Regions from separate parts of the Neobacillus sp. BP17 genome, predicted to be linked through region 3. Evidence: riboswitches for the same ligand, from Rfam matches in the RefSeq annotation. Region 3 holds a riboswitch; each other region holds the start of a gene.
The links. A riboswitch is a leader RNA that binds a small molecule or an ion and turns the genes downstream of it on or off. The one in region 3 is predicted to bind cobalamin.
Positions count from the first base shown of each region.

Region 1: it holds a riboswitch for cobalamin, as region 3 does, so the genes downstream of both, AC4QJR_RS15070 (ribonucleoside-diphosphate reductase subunit alpha) here and AC4QJR_RS12460 ((2Fe-2S) ferredoxin domain-containing protein) in region 3, are expected to answer to the same signal.
Region 2: it holds a riboswitch for cobalamin, as region 3 does, so the genes downstream of both, AC4QJR_RS11130 (ABC transporter substrate-binding protein) here and AC4QJR_RS12460 ((2Fe-2S) ferredoxin domain-containing protein) in region 3, are expected to answer to the same signal.

Region 1 covers NZ_CM184198.1:3,104,368-3,109,440, reverse strand. The annotation lists gene AC4QJR_RS15080 (bifunctional metallophosphatase/5'-nucleotidase) at 1-417, shown strand, start outside; gene AC4QJR_RS15075 (hypothetical protein) at 472-2,154, opposite strand; cobalamin riboswitch at 2,321-2,520, shown strand; gene AC4QJR_RS15070 (ribonucleoside-diphosphate reductase subunit alpha) at 2,655-4,946, shown strand; gene AC4QJR_RS15065 (ribonucleotide-diphosphate reductase subunit beta) at 4,980-5,073, shown strand, end outside.
Region 2 covers NZ_CM184198.1:2,319,636-2,324,708, reverse strand. The annotation lists gene cbiB (adenosylcobinamide-phosphate synthase CbiB) at 1-393, opposite strand, end outside; gene AC4QJR_RS11140 (adenosylcobinamide amidohydrolase) at 390-1,856, opposite strand; gene AC4QJR_RS11135 (FecCD family ABC transporter permease) at 1,860-2,921, opposite strand; gene AC4QJR_RS11130 (ABC transporter substrate-binding protein) at 2,887-3,852, opposite strand; cobalamin riboswitch at 4,046-4,237, opposite strand; gene ribH (6,7-dimethyl-8-ribityllumazine synthase) at 4,298-4,768, opposite strand; partial or broken gene ribB (3,4-dihydroxy-2-butanone-4-phosphate synthase) at 4,825-5,073, opposite strand, start outside.
Region 3 covers NZ_CM184198.1:2,567,168-2,572,240, reverse strand. The annotation lists gene AC4QJR_RS12470 (sirohydrochlorin chelatase) at 1-229, opposite strand, end outside; gene cobJ (precorrin-3B C(17)-methyltransferase) at 293-1,918, opposite strand; gene AC4QJR_RS12460 ((2Fe-2S) ferredoxin domain-containing protein) at 1,972-2,355, opposite strand; cobalamin riboswitch at 2,484-2,668, opposite strand; cobalamin riboswitch at 2,850-3,040, opposite strand; partial or broken gene AC4QJR_RS12455 (transcriptional regulator) at 3,181-3,339, opposite strand; gene AC4QJR_RS12450 (hydroxysqualene dehydroxylase) at 3,506-5,073, opposite strand, start outside.

The sequences.
Region 1 (5,073 bases), 540 kb from region 3:
CCTGGAGAAATAACTTGGGGAGAAGTTTACACCGTTCAGCCCTTTAATAATGATCTTGTAAAAATGACGATGACAGGGCAGCAGATTCGTGACTTGCTTAATCAGCAATGGAGTGCAACCAAGACAAACATGCTGCAAATTTCTGGTTTAACGTATTCTTGGGATGCGAATAAACCAATCGGACAAAGAATAGTTAGTATTAAATTGCCAGATGGCACAGAAATCGATCCAAATAAATCTTATACTGTGACAGCGAATATTTTCCTCTCTGGCGGCGGGGACGGATTTACTGTATTTACCCAAGCTCAAAACAAAGAAGTGGGTCCTAATGACCTGGATGCGTTAGTCAACTTTATCTCAGCCCAGCCTAAACCGTTCACTTATCGCATTCAAAATCGTATTCAAAAGGTTCAGTAAAGAGAAATAGGGTGTCAGGCACCAATTGGTGCCTGACACCCTATTTTTGTTTCCCTATTGTAAGGCTTCGATTGCTAACTCTTTGGCAGGAAGGAAGTCTTCGCCTGTGTCGAGGTAGCGAATGTTAACTTTATCCCCTTCTTTAAGGTAGATAGCGAGTGGAGCCTTTTCGGAAGAAATGATAAAGTTTTGGCGGTTGTTTAATAAGAAGGAGACAATGGTGAAATCCCCGTTTTTCTCCTTATAGACTCTCATCACTGTACCGGTGATTTGTTTTTCTTGTGCTTTCGAGCTTCCGTCTACCGTACCTTTGCCCCTTTGTAAGGCGGTTTTATATTGCTTAAGGGCCTCATTAGGAGTGCTGGCGTATACGGAGATTTCTGGATTCGCTGCAGAAACAATGAAGTAATTTTGCAGAAAACCATTTGAGTCTAATACAGGTGTTAACCAACTGGCTTCACCATAAAAATTGTAGAGAATCGGCATTTGCCCAAGCCATTTCTTTTCAATAAATTTCTTCTCAATGATCTGCAATGCCCCTTGTGAATCCATATAAGATTGCTCTGGGTTTCCGGTATAAAATGTTGCTTTTCCTGTTCGTGAGTTGGTCAGCGAGTACCCGAGCATGGAATCGACGCCTTCTTTCGGGCTAGTGAAATCTGTAAAATAGTACATCTGTCCATTCTCATCAAAGATGGGGCTTACATTTGACTCCGTGCCTTCATCTGATGGAAGTTTCACGTCAGATTTACCGAAGACACTATTCCAAAATCCATGAACAAGATTCCCGTAGTAGCTGTTTTGCAAACTAACGGCTTCTGGCGAAACTGCGCCATCGATAAATTCCGGGACATCTGCTAATGGATAATCTTTCATTGCACCATTCTTAGAATCGACGACAACCAGACCTTTAGCTGTAAATCCATTTCGGGCGGAAATAAACTTCCCATAAGTACGGATGTAAAAGGGTTTTCCATTCTCGTCAATTTCTAATTGAACACCGCCAAAGAAAATTTTCTTCGGATATTTCATACGAATATGCCGCTCAATATTTTTATTAAAATAAGAGGAAGGGGTAAATATCATTTCTGATTTGATGAATTTAGGATTCGCACTAGAATCCGTTGCACTTAAGGTAAAGTAACCAGGTGTACTGTTTCCTTTCCACCATTTAAAAAATCCGGAAAACTCCACAGGTGCAATATATACATAGTCATCGTTCAGCTTTTGAATTTGCAGGTTCCCAAGCTCATAATAGCTTGTGTTCGGAACTTGTCCAAACGCTTTTTTCATTTTATTGCGTGCAAACTGCGGTGGAACACTGGCAGGTGTTTCTTTCTCATCAAAAGTTTGAATTTCAACCTTTTCATCCATCTTGGCAACTTCATACTTTTGATCAGCATTAAAGATAAATGCGATTAAGAAATAAATTCCAAGGCCTAGACTTGCAAGGAAGAGAATTCCTTTAAGTACTCTTTCTGTGCCTTTGGCAAGAACGGCCCCAACAGCGGTTAGGAGAATAGCTAACGGCCATACCGAGGTGAAATTTCTATCATAATTAGTAAAATAATAGAATACAAACACTGCTATCATGAGTATCAAAACAAGTGCAATGAACACGCCGATTTTGAGTGTTTTTCCCTCTTTTTTACTTTCCTTTTCAGGTTTAAAAATTGGTATTAGAACAAGCGCAGCAGCTATCCCAATAATCAATGTAAATAGAATAATGTTCCCCATAAAAATGCCTCTTTTCAATTTGGTCTTTCTTCATATACGGATATTCAATCAAATTAGTTTCATTTTAAAAAAATAATAGACTTGAAATATCATAAAGACTATACTATTATTAATAACATTGATTCACTACATATTGTTTTTATTTTTAAAAAAACAACTATATATTGTGTTAGCCTTAAGAGAAGATGCCCATTGTGGCTTAATAGGGAATCTGGTGTAAATCCAGAGCTGCCCCCGCAACTGTAAATGCTGACGAAATGAACAAACCACTGTATAAGATTGTCTAATCTATTAGGTACTTATATGGGAAGGGTTCAAAGTAGATAGAAGCATGAGTCAGGAGACCTGTCTTTCTTAAGATGTTTCAACTTCTTCGGGGATTGAGAAGATGAACGGTGGCGACAGGAGGCATGGATAGTTAATTATTTCCTTTTGTAATGTTATCGTTTCATCCGCTCAATTCCCGTTGAGCGGATTTTTTTATTATAGGGGGAAATGAAATGAAAATTGAGGAACTGCAATCTGAACATAATTACGTTTTAGAATCTATAGAACAAGTTTCAGAGAAATATCAGATTAATACAATGGAACTTAGAAACAAACTAAGTCAACTTGATGTAACAGAACTAGAAGCAAATCAACAAGCTCTAGTATATGCAGTGAATCAAATCGCAATGGACCAGCCGGATTGGACATTTGTCGCTGCCCGTTTATATCTGAATGAACTATATGGAAAGGCTGCAAAAAGTCGCGGATATGAACGTTCTCTAAAATATGGAGATTTTTATAACTTAATAAAAGAATTAACAGATATAGGGATCTATTCTAATGATCTTTTAAACTTATATAGTAAGGATGAAATCGACCAGCTGGCGAAAGAGATAAATCCAGAACATGATTTATTATTTAATTACATAGGGTTATTTTTACTAGCGGATCGTTATCTTGCTCAAGATTATAATCGAAATGTTTATGAACTTCCCCAGGAACGGTTCATGATTATTGCAATGACCCTCATGAAGGATGAAAAAATGACTGAACGCCTGCATCTTGTGAAGGAGGCATATTGGGCATTAAGTCATTTATATATGACGGTTGCCACACCGACTCTTGCAAATGCGGGGAAAAGCTTTGGGCAGCTTTCTTCCTGCTTTATTGATACAGTAGATGACTCACTTGATGGCATTTATTTAAATAATTGGGATATTGCCCGGTTAAGTAAAGATGGCGGAGGAATTGGAATCTATTATGGTAAAGTTCGCGCCCTAGGTTCCGATATTAAGAGATTTAAAGGAAACTCATCTGGTGTGGTTCCGTGGATAAAATTGGTAAATGATACAGCTGTCAGTGTTGATCAGTTAGGTCAGCGTCAAGGGGCCATTGCTGTGTACCTTGATTTGTTCCATAAAGATATCATGAACGGGTTTCTTGACTTGAAAACAAATAATGGGGATGAACGCCGTAAAGCCCATGATATTTTCACAGGTGTTTCCATACCAGACCTCTTTATGAAAAAGTTGGAAGTGAAAGATGAGCACGGTAGAAGTATAGGACAGTGGCATACATTTTGTCCTCATCAAGTAAAACAAATGATGGGCTGGAAGGATGAACAGGGGAATCCGCTTGGACTAGAGGACTTTTATGATGAAACAGATGTTAAATATTTTACCGAAAAATATGAAGAGGCCGCAGCTAACCCGCTTCTACCTCGCAAAACTTACCGTGCCATGGATATCATGACACGGATCATGGTTGCTCAATTAGAGACAGGCACCCCGTACATGTTTTATCGTGATGAAGTAAACAGACAAAATCCAAATAAGCATGTATTGGGTAAAGGTCGAACTTCCATTTTTTGCAGTAATCTTTGTACAGAAATTGCTCAAAATATGTCCGCAACGACGATTGTGAACGAATATCAGAATGATGAAGGGCATATCGTGATTGTTCGGAAACCAGGAGATTTCGTTGTTTGCAATTTATCTTCTATTAATCTAGCAAAAGCAGTACCGGCGAATGTCTTAGAACGTCTCATTCGTATTCAGGTAAGAATGCTCGATAACGTGATTGATTTAAATACCATAACGGTTGGACAGGCTCAGGTTACGAATAAAAAGTACAGAGCCGTTGGGCTTGGTACATTTGGCTGGCACCACTTATTAGCATTAAAAGGGATGTACTGGGAATCTGGTGAGGCGGTTAATTATGCAGATCGTTTGTATGAGGAAATTGCGTTCCATACTATCAGTTCGTCAATGGAGCTGGCAAAGGAGAAGGGGGCTTATAGCCAGTTTAGTGGTTCTGAATGGCATACCGGAGAGTATTTTGAACGGAAAGGTTACAAATCAAATAGGTGGAATCAGCTGAAGAGGGATCTTTCAATTCACGGGATCCGGAATGGTTGGTTGATGGCGATTGCACCCAACTCCTCAACGGCGAAAATAGGAGGTTCCACAGATGGAATCGATCCCATCTATTCAGTTGAATTTGCAGAGGAAAAGAAGAACTTTAAATTTACAGTGACTGCACCTGATTTAAATCATAGAACATACGAATATTATCGTCGTTCGAGACATGAATTAGATCAAATATGGAGCATTAAACAGAATGCCGCACGAGGTCGCCATATTGACCAAGGTATTAGCTTTAACCTCTATGTAAGGCACGATATAAAGGCAAAAGACTTGCTAAACCTTCATATGGAAGCTTGGAAGCAAGGTTTAAAGACCACTTATTATGTCAGAAGCACTTCCCAAACTGAAATTGAAGAATGTGAGGCATGCCACAGTTAACAACTATTAACATCGATCGGAGGAACTATTTATATGGATATTCACAACCCACTGCCTAGAATTAAATTGCTAAACCCTGATTTTCCTAATAAATCCACTGGAATTATTAACGGACAATCATCTGGAT
Region 2 (5,073 bases), 250 kb from region 3:
TGTATCACGGCCAACAATATAAGAAAGTTTTTTCCTCGCTTCAGAAAGTTCCCCTACACTTAATGGTCGATAGACTTCTAGTGCCGCTCCCTTTAAACTCTTTTGAGCAATAGTTGTTGATATAATGATACTTTCTATTAATATCCCAACAAATGGCTGAACAAGATAACTTGCCAAAATTACAACGAATACAAGTGAATAAACAAAGAGTAAAATAAAAAGGAGCATTCCCACCCCTTTCCATTTTTTAAACTTTCCCTTATTTAATCGTTTTTCAAGAAATGAAATCATTGTACCAATCCATTTAACAGGATGGGGCCAGTGGGGTGGATCGCCAATAAACATATCGATAATATACGCAATGGTTATCGCGGCTAAATGATAAACTATCATGTTCGTTTCCTTTTGCTTGATTTTTGAATCGCTTCTGTCGTGCATTGATAAACAGCTTTGCTAATGAGCTTTCCTAATGGGGTAATCGTTCCTGCATATTCCAGCACCTCGCCAGATTGGGTAGCAGCAATTAATATACTATCGGTCGAGGTTCCAGTCGCGAAGGTTCCGGTCAATTCATCCATTACCTTTAGATCATTCATTGCCTTAACCTTTGTTTCAGTGGCAGTCATGATGCTTTGAATAAAGGCTTCTTCAGTTAACTCCCCTTCGATAAATATCCATGTATTAATGGTTCCAGGTACCATGTCAAATGAATGTAGTTCACTTTTGGAAGCATCAATCGCATTTCCAACCCCTGCTGTTACCACTACAAATATCGAGAAGCCAGTACCCGTATATCTTTTGTAAACAACATCTTCCAAAATTACTGCTGTCATCATGCCCACTGTTTCCGACGGTTCAAACCCTTTTGATTTTAGAAATAAGGCCATCTCTCTGCGATGGTCACTGCATTCGTAATCCTTATTGACATGTCGATTCACAAACGACTGATGCCATCCAGTCCCCGAACCAATTACTCCTGAGGACATGGTTCTTAACGGCATTGGAGAAGTTAATTCAATCCATTCTTCTGACATCTGTAACCTCGACTCATCAATTGTAAACATGATATTGTTGTGATTTACTTTTGGTAATAATGCCATCTGTGGCGCAGCGACTCTAGGATGAGGGTGTTTTTGAATGTCGGTATGGTAGACGTCTCTGATTCGTTCTTCACGAAGTACCTCATTAGGAATGTGATTGATATTAATCCGTCCGTTTTCAAGGAGGAGCAGCCGGTCACAATAAAGCCCCGCAAGGTTTAAATCATGAAAAATAGAGATGACCGTTAAACGATTTTCTGATGTCCATTGTTTTAAGAAATCTAACAATTCCTTTTGATAGGATAAATCTAAATGATTTGTTGGTTCATCTAATAAAAGAATTTCAGGCTCCTGGGCTAAAGCTTGTGCAAGAAAAACTCTTTGTTTTTCCCCTCCTGATAACTCCTGAATATTTTTGTTTTGGAATCTTGAAACACCAATTTGCTTCATTACTCTTTGAACAACTTCTTCATCGCCGGAACCCCATGATTGAAACAAACCCTTTTGATGGGCATAACGCCCGAGTGAAACGGTCTCTTTCACCGTATAAGAGAAAGATTGTGAGGAATGTTGGGACAGGACAGCAATTATTTTGGCCAATTGTTTTGCCTTGTAATGCTGGAGCCGTTTTCCGTTGATAAGGATTTCACCTTTTTGGATTGGTAAAATACCGCTTAGCATTTTTAAAAGGGTTGTCTTCCCACTTCCATTCGGTCCGAGGATTCCAAAAAGTTCTCCCTTTTCCACTTCAAAAGAAATCTCCTCCAGTACTGCTTCACTCGTGTATCCGCCAGAAACCTGTTGAACGCTTAGCATTCATTAACCACTTCTTTCCATCCTTTTTCTTTGTAGCAGGATTATTGCAAATACCGGAGCCCCAATTAAAGCAGTGATAACACCTATGGGTAATTCTGTTGGAGAAATGATCATTCTTGAAATCAAGTCGGCTAAAATTAAAAAACCTGCCCCCGTTATGATAGACAAAGGAAGAAGCTGACGATGATCAGGACCCCATAATAATCTCGACAAATGTGGAATGACCAGACCAACAAAACCAATGGTGCCTGACACCGCAACGGCTGCCCCTGTTAATATCGAGCCTGCAGTCAAGATTAAGAGCTTTCTTTTATGTACATTAACACCAATATGTTGTGCCCGTTCTTCCCCAAATGACATCGCATTTAGCTCCTTGGCATTAAAAAGCAATAAACATGAGCCAATGATGAAAAAGGGTAAAATAATTTTTATGTAATCCCAGCCTCTCATTGAAACACTTCCCAAAAGCCAGCCTATAATCTGCCGGAGTTCATCCCCAGTTAGTGCAATCATAAGCGAAATTATGGCTCCTAAAAAGGAACTGAAAATAATACCTGTTAATATAATGGTTTCCACTCGCATCGATTGTTCGATTTTACTTGCAAACATGAGAACTAGGAAGATTGTAAAAAAAGAGAATAAGATACTTAACAATGGTAATGTAAAGGATCCTATGAAGGGAATGGAAAGCTGAAAAAACAGGGTCAACACCGCCCCCACAGACGCTCCAGAGGATACACCTAATGTATAAGGATCTGCTAACGGATTTCTAAGCAGCCCTTGAAAGGCTGCCCCTGCAATAGCAAGGGAAGCTCCGACAAGACCTGATAAGATCACTCTAGGCAACCGAATATTTAAGACAATACTCGTATACATTGGGTCAAATTTCTCCAAGGAAATGAGCCCGAATAACTTTGCACTAATAATCTTTATGATAGTTAAGATTGGAACCGAAACCGTTCCTATCGAAATACCTATTAATATAGAAAGAATTAGGAAAATTCCAGCTATACAATAGGCTAAATACTTATTATTTAAAAACTTCAGGATAGACAGCCTTCGCAAGATCTTCTACTCCTTCAACAATCCTTGGGCCTGATCGAGTCACACGATCAGAATCCACATCAACTACATGCTGATTCTTTACAGCGTTGACCGTTTCCCAGCCCTTCCTTGTTAATACTTGATCGACAGGATTCTTAACATAGAATCCATAGGTAGTGACGATAACATCAGGATTTCGTTTAATCATGGCTTCTTGGTCAATTTTGATCCAGCCTTCTTGATCGTTAGCAATATTTTCAGCATTTATTACACTTAGCATTTGATCCATAAACGTATTCTTTCCAGATGTATAAATTTCTGGAGCTGGTGAAACCTCAACCAATACCTTTTTCTTTTCTTTTATCTCTCCAGCCTTTGCTTTAATTTCTGCTAATTTATCTTTCATCCCAGTGATGATTTCATCAGCTTTTGCTGTTTCACCAGTGGCTTTCCCAATCAAATCTATAGAATCAAAGACTTGATCAAAGTTTTGCGCGTCATTAACAACTAAAACAGGAATCCCTGCATCTTTTAACTGCTGAAGCCCAGCTTCAGAACTAGAAGCCCAAGAGGCATGTGCTAACACTAAATCTGGCTTTAAGGAAATAATTTTTTCTAAGTTTATTTCTTGGCCGCCAACTTTCTCCTTTTTGGCTGCCGCTTCTGGATAATTGTCGAAATCGGTTACTCCCACTACTTCCTTATCAAGACCTAAGGCAAAAACAATTTCAGTATTACTTGGGATCAGAGAAACAATGCTTTCTGGTTTCTTTTCAATAGTAACTTCCGCTTTGGTTGCATCTGTAATCGTAAGTGGATAGGTAACTTCCGCTGTTTTCTTCTCTACACTAGTATTTGAATCTTCCTTTACCTGGTCTTTCTTTTCAGCACAACCCGCTAACACTCCTACTGTCAATAATACTACTAACAGCAATGAATACAACTTCTTCATTTTTCTCCCTGCTTTCTTTGTAAAGTATCATGTATGTAACAAAAAATAAATTTTTTCTTGTGCTAAACAAAATACGTGGATAACAACAAAAAACATCTCCAAAATGAAATGGAGATGTTGGTTTGATAGATTCAGGTTACTAGCATAAGTAAAGAGAGTCTAGCCTTCAACACCTTCCTATCCTCGTAGGTTATTGGCGCACAAGAATTAGGCAGGTTTCCTGGCTCATGATCATCGCTTCCTATGCCTTCCCATCGTATACGACAGTGACACAATATAGGTTGCTCCCATTTACAGTGGCGGGACCGCGTTGGCTTATACCAACTTCCCTTTTAAGCTTAAAATCATATGAGAAGATTTTAGCACCTAAATTTAAAATAATATTTTTTTGTTATTTTTATTATAGAAAATGAGAAAAGATTTGTATATGATTTTTTACAACAAGTTATTGCTCAATATTTCTGCATAAATTTGCCATTTCAATCGCAGCCGTTGCTGCATCCCAACCTTTATTTCCTGCCTTTGTACCAGCTCGTTCAATGGCTTGTTCGATTGAATCCGTTGTTAACACTCCAAAAATAACAGGAATGCCACTTTTCAAATTGATCGCAGAAACACCCTTTGCTACTTCATTACAAACATAGTCAAAATGTGGAGTTGAACCGCGAATGACCGTTCCAAGTGTAATAACCGCATCGTATTTATTACTATTGGCCATTTTTTGAGCGATTAATGAAATCTCAAATGCCCCCGGAACCCACGCAAGGTCCACATCTGACTCACTAACTCCATGTCTTTTAAGTGCATCCTGTGCACCGCTTAATAATTTACTAGTAATAAATTCATTGAAACGTCCAACAACTATTCCAATTTTTAACCCAGAACCAACTAAATTTCCTTCAAAAATATTTCCCATGTGTATGCCTCCATCAAATGTTTTGTGTAGTTTAGCTTTAGAGCGGTAATCTATGCTTCCCGCTTAACCATTCGTTCATTTTTCATTCTATATTCAACTAGATCTTTAATCGTAATCATTTTAAGGTTCATTCTCTCTGCAATTTTGAAAAGATCAGGAACGCGGGCCATCGTCCCATCCTCATTCATAATTTCACAAATAACCCCTGCAGGCTTCGCACCGCATAATTTGGCAAGATCAACGGCTGCTTCTGTATGCCCATTTCTATTCAGAACTCCACCTTGTTTAGCAACGAGTGGAAAAAT
Region 3 (5,073 bases):
AGTGTCCTGCCTGTAAGAGCATGATTGGAATCACGACAATATGGTCGGCCCCTTTCTCGACACACAGATCAATTCCTTGATTAACGGTTGGTCGTTCAAATTCTAAAAAGCACGTCTCAACTAGGTAAGAATCATCCCAAGTCTTTCTCAACTCACCGATGAACTCACGAACCTGCTGATTTCCCTCTTGATCTCTGCTCCCATGCCCCACAAATAAAATTGCTTTCAAAATATTTCCTCCCCTTTGTTTGTAAATGCCTTCCCTACCAATTGACCGCTAGACTTCTTCCCTTTACTCCCCGCAAACAGCCGCTTCGATTTTAAGGTTTGGTGTGATATCCTGGTACACAAAACCTTGAACCTCTTTGACCCGTTTAAAAAATTTATAGAAACGTTCATTTGGATAGGCCTTTTGTTTGTACGCTTGAACAATCCCCTCTATGACCCTGACAATTTGGTCCGGTGCAATCCCTTCCGCTGCGATTTGGCCAGGATGTGCGGTTCTTCCGGCTGTCTTGGCTCCTAAAAATAAATCAAACGCTCCCTTGCGGTAGACAATGCCAATATCCTCTTTTACCGCTCCATAACAGGCCATGCCGCAGCCATTCACACCCAGTTTCAATTCTTTGGGGAGTTCCATGCCGCCAAGCCTTTCCTGCAGCTCATCGGCATAAGGGATGGAATCCTTCTTTTCTCCATCACAAAAATCACAGGCTTTTACAGTTAATACGTCGCCAACAGGAGCAATCAAAAAGTTGGCCGCCGTAAGTTTTTCAATAATCTCATCAGGCTTAGAGGTTAAAATTTGCAGCTTCATATAATGGTCTTGTGTGTATTCCATGACCCCTTCTTCTCCAACGATTTCGGAAAGAATGACCATCTGACTCGCTGTAAATTTTTTATTGGCGACACCTGGGCTGACCGCTACCTCAAAAATAGATTGAAAGTCTTGCTTCACCATTAAACCTTGGGATGGTCCATCGTCCTCACCAAGGATCCTTTCCAAGGCTTCCTCAGCCAGCTCTCTTGGCGACTCTTTCACTGAGGTAGGGGTGACTAGTTTTTTGTTCACCAATGTTACATCTTCCGCTTGCTCCAGTGCCCATGGTTCAGCTTCCTTCTGCAGACGCTGATGTGGTTTCAACGGCTGTATTGCCTGATTTAATGTATACTTCCGTTGATAACCGCGCGGTGTGATAATCAAGCCATCGTAAAAAAATGTGGAAGAGTTACCAATTAAAACGGTGGTTAACATGCCAATTTCATGTTCTAGCATCTCTTGTAAATTGGTTAAGACGATTTTTTGACTATCACGGAAAGCACTCTTTACCAATCCTACAGGGGTGTCTGGGGAGCGATATTTTAGTAAGATTTTTTGTGCTTCCATGATCTGCCGTGTTCTTCTCCCGCTTTTTGGATTGTATAAGGCAATCACAAAATCAGCTTGAGCGGCCGCTTCGATTCGTTTCTCGATCAAGCTCCAAGGTGTCAAATGGTCACTTAAGCTGATCGTACAGGCATCATGCATGACCGGCGCGCCTAATAATGCAGCACAGGAGTTGATCGCGGAAATGCCAGGGACCACCTCCACTTCTACCCCTGAGTCTTTTTTCCAGCCTTTTTCAATTAGCACTTCGTAGACCAGTCCTGCCATTCCATATACACCGGCATCCCCGCTCGAAATGACGGCTACCGTGTAACCTAGCTCAGCTTGCTTCACAGCCTCCTGGGCACGGCTCACTTCTTCTGTCATACCTGTGCTGATGATTTGCTTTCCAGTTATTAATACCTTGATTAAATCAACGTAGGTTTTGTAGCCGATGATGATATCACTTTCTTGAATAGCTTCTTTTGCCCGTCCGGTAATATGTTTTTCATCACCAGGGCCAAAACCAATCACCAATAATTTGCCTTTCACACTATTACGCCACCTTCCAAATTTCCAAGCTAGACTCCAGCTACAATCCGCTGTTACATCTTTTCTTTATCCGCTTTTTGTACTCCTTCGACGCATTCCGACCCTTCTGGCTGCATGAATCCTGCTTCGGAATATTGATAGATCGCATGCTCCTGAAGGCAATGACCTTCCGCCAGATGACGCTTTACAATTGTAGTTCCCACTTCTGGGGTTACATTTTTATACCAAGTCCCGGACGGATAGACGATGGCAACGGGAGCGTCCTTACATCTCCCATTGCATCTCGTTCTTGTTGTATGTATGAGTGAATCTAAGTTTAAATTGATGATTTCATTCCGAATCGCTTGTGTTGCTTCCTCCCCACCCTTTCTCATACAGCTGCTGCCGTTGCAAATGAAAACATGGTGTTTCGTCCCTTGTAAATTCCAAGTAGTCATGTCACACTCTCCTTTTCGTTTTTTACGTAAAAAAAGCACCCCTATGGACATAGGGGTGCAGAATTTATACACACAAAAAAATAGCGATGTATGTTCAGCACTTCTACCTATGTTCCCGTAGGTTGATTGAAGCTCTTTAGGTATAGGCAGGTCTCCTGACTTAGGTTCATCATTCCTTTGCGTCTTCCCGAATTCCTTCAGTGACATTTGCAATGAACTCCCCATACAGTGGCGGGTACCGTGACGGATTTAAACCGTACTTCCCTTTTAAGCACATTTTTCTTTCATGTGCACCTATCCCTAATCTATTCAATTTTTTAAAGCTTGTTTCTTCTTAATCTACATCTAAACTATGAGACCTCAAAAAGATTTAGAATCAAACACAAAAAAATCCGTTCAACATTAGTTGAACGGATAAAACGTCAGCACAAAAAGAAAATATTAAATACTCCTTTTTGCCTAAACGTTCCATCTTCTCAACCCCCGAAGTAATCGAAACTAAAAAAGCTAAGACAGGTCTCCTGACTTGTGTTTCTCCCTACTCTAGACCCTTCCCGTATCGACAAAAAAATAATCGATTCAGTGGTTTGTCTATTTCGTCCACACTTACAGTTGCGGGGACAGTTCTGGTATTGCACCAGATTCCCTATTAAGCCCTAAAGGCATCTTAACTAATTGTTAACAAATTCATATGTAATTTTAAGAGATAATAATTATACTAGTCTAACAAATATAATATATCAAGTGCTTTTTTCATTCCCTTATTTTGTAATCCATGTTGGTCACCTCAGAAGAGCGATCTTGTCTGGTTTTTTTTAATAAGAATATTGACTCCTCTGTCATGACGCCAGCATAATGCATCATCTTGTTATTCACCGCTTCATTCACGGCAAAAATGTAGTCATTTATGGCTATGGCTTTTAAAGTGTCAAGCCTTCTATCTTGTTTGACTGCCTGCCAAAAGTCTGACTTTTCCCTGAAGATTGAGAAGATTATGAAACAAATTCTTAAATGACTCTAGAAGAATGTCTCATCATCTTCTGGAAAAAATTAGAATTTTAAAATGGTCTACAATACAAAAAGAAGCACACGTTCACGTTCCATGTACTTCCTTTAGTAATATGGTTGAATGCGTTGCGTTCAGGTTAGGCTACCAAAACCATCTAGACTGTTGGACTTTTCCCCAAGCATATTTACCTGCATTGAGGAGGAAGTAGACAACCCTTGAGCAGAAGGAGGAGCCGCCATTCCAGGGGAGCCCTTTCCTATAGCGAATCCAATCGTGAATGTGCCAGGGAGTTAATAGGTCAAATTTATACATGTCCCAAATCTTGCATTTCCTTTTCTTTGAATCTGCCGCATCAAGTATACTGTTGACCGCTCGGCGGGCCGCCTCATTGGCCGCTTCCATCGACGCCAGATCGGTATTTGTACGCACATAATCGGAAGCCAAGAAGAGATTGGGGATCTTTGTAAAAGCATAGGGTCTTAAGCTCCACGCAAAAACTTTGTTTATAAGCAAAGGCTCACTATTGATCATTTTGCCGGAATCGTCGAAATGAATGTCCGGATCCAAAAACCAAGAGTGTACATCCTCATCCCGAAGCAACACTTCTTCGTGATTTAAGGCTTTTTTCAGCTGTGCCCATACTTCCTCTTTAATTTCTTCTTTCGTGCAATGGATTGCCTTTTTTCCTAAAAGGATGCCTGGTTGGTTCCATTCCGAAATATCAACCGAAATAATGCCCCTAACCTGGCCATCCCCATAGTCTTGAAGATCCTTTCCGTTCCAAAATTGCTTTTGTGAAATGGCCGTAATCGCCCACGGAGAATCCATAATGATCAGATGGCCGTTTACAATGGGCACATCCCGTTTCATAAAGAACTGGAGCCCGTTCATCCAATCAACATCTTTGACAAGCCTCTTCAATCCTATCAGCGCCGGATCCGCCCTAAGCATTTCAGAGGAAACTAGTGGGGCCATGGCTTCCACCGGGAGAGTACTTAAGTAAAAGTCTGCATTGACATACTCGTCCTTTCCTGCCCTATTGATATGGACACCCGTGATTTTGCCTTCATTGAGGTGAAAGCCGCTTACGGTTGCATTGGTAAAATACCGAACTCCTTTTTGTTTCAAATAGCTGATCCATGGATCGATCCACACCTCATTGGTGGGTCCGTTCAGGACTCGGTCCGAATCATTAGTCGGTGTAAGGATACCGATAAGGAGTTGGGAAAGAACCGTACCGAAGGTCTTGGCGCTTGCTTCTGTAGATTTCGCGGCAACCAATGAGCGGGAAAGGGAAGCAAACACTTCATGGAAGTTCTTCGATTGGTTATCTCCATCTAGATAATCCCACCAGCTAATCCTTTCATATTCATCCATGATTCGTTCCCTGCAGCTCGTCATCACCTGCCAAAGCCGCTCCGTAAAGAAAACCACTTCTTTCTCTGTAAGTCCCCAATCTGAATCGAACAATGCTTTCAAGTTCTTTTTGATACCGGTCATCGATTTCGGAATGGAAGTGGAGATTGCGACTAGTTTATGATCAAAGCGGGCAAGTCCCATTTCCCGAGCTGTTACTAATTGATCATAAACGCTTTGCTTTTGGTCAAAAGGGATTCGTTTCATCGTATCAATGATATGACGATAAAATCCGGGAAAGCAACGGAATCCGTGTTCTCCCGGTAGATTTTTTCTGCCGCTCGTCCCGGAAT